One region of the Streptomyces sp. NPDC059256 genome, then DNA from elsewhere that is predicted to be linked to it. Evidence: riboswitches for the same ligand, from Rfam matches in the RefSeq annotation. Region 1 holds a riboswitch; the other holds the start of a gene.

Region 1 (2,192 bases):
AGCCCGACGCCGGGGTCACGGAGGTCACGCAACCGGGCGGTGTGGCGGCCGAGGCCGCCGCGTTCAGCACGTCTGAGAGAGTGCTCGTACCTGCGGTGGGGGTGAAGGCGACCGAACAGACCTTGAGACCGCCTGCGCCGTCGTCCACGGTGAGGGCGAGTTCGGTGGCGGTGCCGGGGGTGAAGGCGCTCTCTGCGACCCACTGCGGCGCGCCGGGAGTGACGGGGGTGGGCGGAGCGGTGGTGAAACCGCCGCCCGCGACGGCACGGAGTGCGTCGATGGAGGCGTAGGCGGAGGGCCCGGTGTCGCTGGGCTTGTACTTGAAGCCGCCGGCCGGGTTGTACTGCTGGGCGATGAGGAAGTCGATGGGGGTCTTGCCCATGGAGGTGAGGAAGTCGCCCGTCTGGGCGTTGATGCCACAGGCGTTGAGCCCGGCGACCGCCCATCCGTTGGAGTTGGTGTTGATCCCGTACATCGCGTTGAACGCGCCGGTCGCGGGGACCAGTTTGTTCTTGAGGAAGGTTCTGGCCTGGACGATGTCCGTGTCCGTGTTGGGGACTCCGGACGCGCACAGGGCCGCCATCGAGGCGCCGGTCATATCGACATCGCTGGCTGCGCTGAGACGGGTGGGGTTGCCCTCGGCCTTCTGGTAGTCCCAGCCGCCGTCGTTGTGTTGGTTGGCCCGGATGCGGGTGGTCACCTTGTCCAGGAGCGCTTGGGGCACGCGTTGAGCACCGGTCTGGGTCTTCGCACCGGCGAGCGCGAGCGCGGCGAAGACGGTGCCGTTGTAGTTGGCCGAGGGGCCGAAGTAGCCGGCTTCGGCGGTTTGCCAGTAGCCGTAGACATCGGCGATCAGATTGCGGGAGGCGGACACCCGGGCGGGGTCGATGCCCGCCGCGTAGGCGTTCAGCGTGCCCCGCTCGTAGTCGGTGACGACGGGTGAGGCCGCGGGCCAACCGGCCGTGGTCAGCAGGTTCCGATAGACGGTTCGGGCGTTCTTCGTCACATCACCACCGGGTGTCACGTCCACAACCGCGGTACCGGCCGCGGCGAAGGCGCTGAAGGCCCACTCGTTGGAGAGTCCGGAGCCCGCGTACGAACCGTCCGCCGCCTGGAGGGACTTGAGGTAGGCGACGCCGTTGGTCTTGGAGGTGGCGATCTGGGCCGGTGTGGAGGTAGCCGCCGCGAGCGGCACGGTCAGGGCGATGAGCCCGATGGCTACGGGCACCGCCAAGGTGAGGCGGCGGGAGGTCGAGGGACGGTGCATGGCCTGCTCCTGTGGTGACAGGGACGCCGGCGCCGGGCGCACAGGACCGCGGAAAACCCGTGCGGCCGAGGCGAGTTCGGGCCGTCGTCCAATCGCGTGGTACGGCTTCGAGCGCTGCTGCACCGCATGGGCATTCGGGCTCGGAACGGTCCTTGCCGTCCCACACCGCTGCGCGTCAGCTCCGGGTTCACACCGGATTCCCCCATGTGGCAGCCCTGGACGCTACCCGAGCGGTGGCGAGTGCACCAGATCGGCCACGACGGTGGCCGGGAATCACCCACTTGCGATTCAGGTCACCTTGACGCTGTCTTTATCTGCATGTTCCAATCCGGCTGATACGCACTGCACTTCAGGGAAAGCCGGTCGAAATCCGGCGCTGACCCGCAACCGTAGGCCCGGCCGGAGCCGGGCGAGTCGGAATGCCTGGAGCAACAGTTTTTCAGCGAGAAGCGCCGTCGCGGACTACGGCGTGGTCGACCGGCGCTTCCCGCCTGCGATGACTCGGGGAGCGGCCCCTCAACCACGGCCGTCGCACGGCTGATGTGAGGAGCCGTGGTGGGCAGAGTCGGACGGAGAAGGCGGACAGCGCTGGTGGCGCTGTTGTCGGCCGTGTTTCTTCTCGGCGGCACCGGTGTCGCCTTCGTCAACGCTCCCCCGGTCGCGGCCGACCCGATGGCGCAGTGCACCGCGAGTGCCGGTGCCGTGGTCGCCGTGGACTTCGGGCCGTTCGGCGGCGCGGTGGAACGGGGCTGCGATGCCACTCCCACCACCGGCTACGAATTGCTGCACGAGGCTGGTTTCAGTACGGCCGGAACCGGCCACGACGGTCCGGCGTTCATCTGTCGCATCGGCCACGGATCCTTCAACTCCGGTACGCAGTACCCGACTCCGGCCGTGGAGGACTGCGTCCTCACGCCACAGGCGA
Region 2 (2,192 bases), on a different contig from region 1:
CGAGCGCAAGGATCTGATGGGCCGCCTCGATCGCCGCGTTGATTCCCTTCTCCGGCTGGAGGCCGGAGTGCGCGGCTCTGCCCCGCACGGAGATGTCGTACCGGGACACCCCCTTGCGCACGGTCTTCAACGCTCCGTCGTCGGCGGACGCCTCCAGGACGAAGGCCGCCGCACACCCCCGCGCCGATTCCAGGATCAACTCCCGAGAGGTGCGGGAACCGACCTCCTCGTCCCCCGTGACCAGGATGCAGATGCCGTCGAGGGAGTCGAGACTCCCCACCGCGTGGAACATCTGCACCAGCCCCGCCTTCATGTCGAAGACACCGGGTCCACGGGCGATGCCGTCCTCGACGGACCAGGGATGGCTGGACAAGGAGCCGATCGGCCATACGGTGTCGTGGTGCCCGACCAGGAGCACCCGGGGAACGCCGAAGGCCCAGCGCAGATGGGTCACCCCGCCGATCACCAGGGTTTCGGGAGCTGTGTCCAGCCATCGGCTGCCCTGCGCCGCGACCGTCGTCGCACTGCGGGCCACGGCCTGATGGTCGGCCGAGAAGGATTCGCACAGAACGAGCTCTTCCAACTCGGTCAGCATGCGGTTGAGATCCACGAGGTCCCTTCGTTGAACACAGGAGGACTTGCCCGTCGATCCGATCCGGCGACCCCCGGCCCGCTACCGCCGACACGTGCTCTCGGCGCGGCGGACAGGGCCGTCCGTGGGCCGCCACGACAACTGCGGTACTCGCTCATGGACACCCCCGATCGGGTCGAACTCCGGTAAAGCGTAAGTTCGTTGGGAATCATCCCAAGAACGGCGACAGCAGGCTACGATGCGTGGGCTCCGGTCCTACCGGTGTGACAACTCAATGCGCGTACGACTGGGGAAAGCCGGTGTGATTCCGGCGCTGACCTGCAACCGTGATCGGCGATTGGCTGCCGTGAGCCGGACCGCCCGTCGTGACGCGCGTGCACTGCTTCCCACCGCCATGGTCTGCGGCGCGAAGCCCCGAGTCCGGTGCACGGCAGCGTCCGTCCACGGGGCGGTGCGTGGGCCGTTGGTCGGTTCCCAGGGGTCGCGCGGCCGGCCTCCATCGGAAAGGCACCCTCGTGCGCCAGACGCTCGCCCTCCGCGTTGCGACCCTCACCGCCGTGCTCGGCCTCACCCTCACCGCCGCACCCCTCGCCCATGCGACACCCGCGCCCACCACCGTCCCCACGAATGCGCCGGTCTTCGTGAAGCTCACGGTGCAAGGACCGGAAGGGCGTCTCTTCAAGGGCCTCATCAGAACCAAGGGGCACGACGTCACCACCGCGACGGGTGGTACCCACCGTTGTGACGGCACCAACGGCGGTCAGTACCCGACCGCCGTACCCACCCCGACCGCGGCGCTCGACGACGCCGCGCGCAAGCGCCACTTCACCTGGGACGGCACCTGGTACTCGTCCTTCGACGACTTCTCCGTGGACACCATCAAGGGAGTCAGCGGTGGGGCTTCCGCGTACTGGAACATATCGGTGAACGGCGTACCCACGCCGGTCGGTGGCTGCCAGTTCCGCATCAGGACCGGTGACCACGTCGCCTTCACCTGGACTGCCTTCTAGGCCGCATCAGACACCGTTCGCCCTGTTGGGTAGTGCCGCCTCGACGTCGACCTCGCCCGGTCGACATCGAGGCGGCATGACAGCGGACTGCCCGCATCGCACGGGCGGTACTGGCCCCTGAACCAGGGCCAGTTCCGGCAACCGATCTGTGGTGCACCGCGCGGAACGAGGTCACGAAACCCGTGTCGCCCTTTTGAAGACTTCGAACACGGCGAGGTAGTTCTTCCCGCTGTAGCCCTCGGCGATCGCCCGCTCGGCGATCTCCTTCATCAGCCGCGGCTGGTCGGAGTGAACGCCCTGCTCCACACATGTACGGGTGATGTGCTCCAGCGCATTGAGATTCATCTCCATGGTGCCGACGTCGCCCGGATAGTTGCCCTTGTCCAGATCGGGAGCCTGCTCGGCGAGAGTTGAGTCCACCACCGAGGGCATGAACCAGTTGAGTGCGAGATCGGCGAAGGTGACCGCCGAGACGTTCGCCGATCCGACCAGCGCCGTGGCGTGCAGAAAGCCGTTGATGGTCGCGTACATCAGGTCGAGCAGGGCAGCGTTGTAGAGCACTGCCAAGCTGGGGTCGGAGCCGAGGTAGC

Evidence for each region. A riboswitch is a leader RNA that binds a small molecule or an ion and turns the genes downstream of it on or off. The one in region 1 is predicted to bind cobalamin.
Region 2: another riboswitch for cobalamin. It lies ahead of ACFXJL_RS33185 (DUF4430 domain-containing protein); the one in region 1 lies ahead of ACFXJL_RS28505 (hypothetical protein).

The regions. Positions count from the first base shown of each region.
Region 1 covers NZ_JBHYZO010000020.1:37,293-39,484, forward strand. The annotation lists gene ACFXJL_RS28505 (hypothetical protein) at 1-1,267, opposite strand, end outside; cobalamin riboswitch at 1,373-1,518, opposite strand; cobalamin riboswitch at 1,580-1,709, shown strand; gene ACFXJL_RS28510 (prenyltransferase/squalene oxidase repeat-containing protein) at 1,940-2,192, shown strand, end outside.
Region 2 covers NZ_JBHYZO010000032.1:45,521-47,712, forward strand. The annotation lists gene ACFXJL_RS33180 (M20/M25/M40 family metallo-hydrolase) at 1-595, opposite strand, end outside; cobalamin riboswitch at 835-971, shown strand; gene ACFXJL_RS33185 (DUF4430 domain-containing protein) at 1,108-1,602, shown strand; gene ACFXJL_RS33190 (NAD(P)-dependent oxidoreductase) at 1,774-2,192, opposite strand, start outside.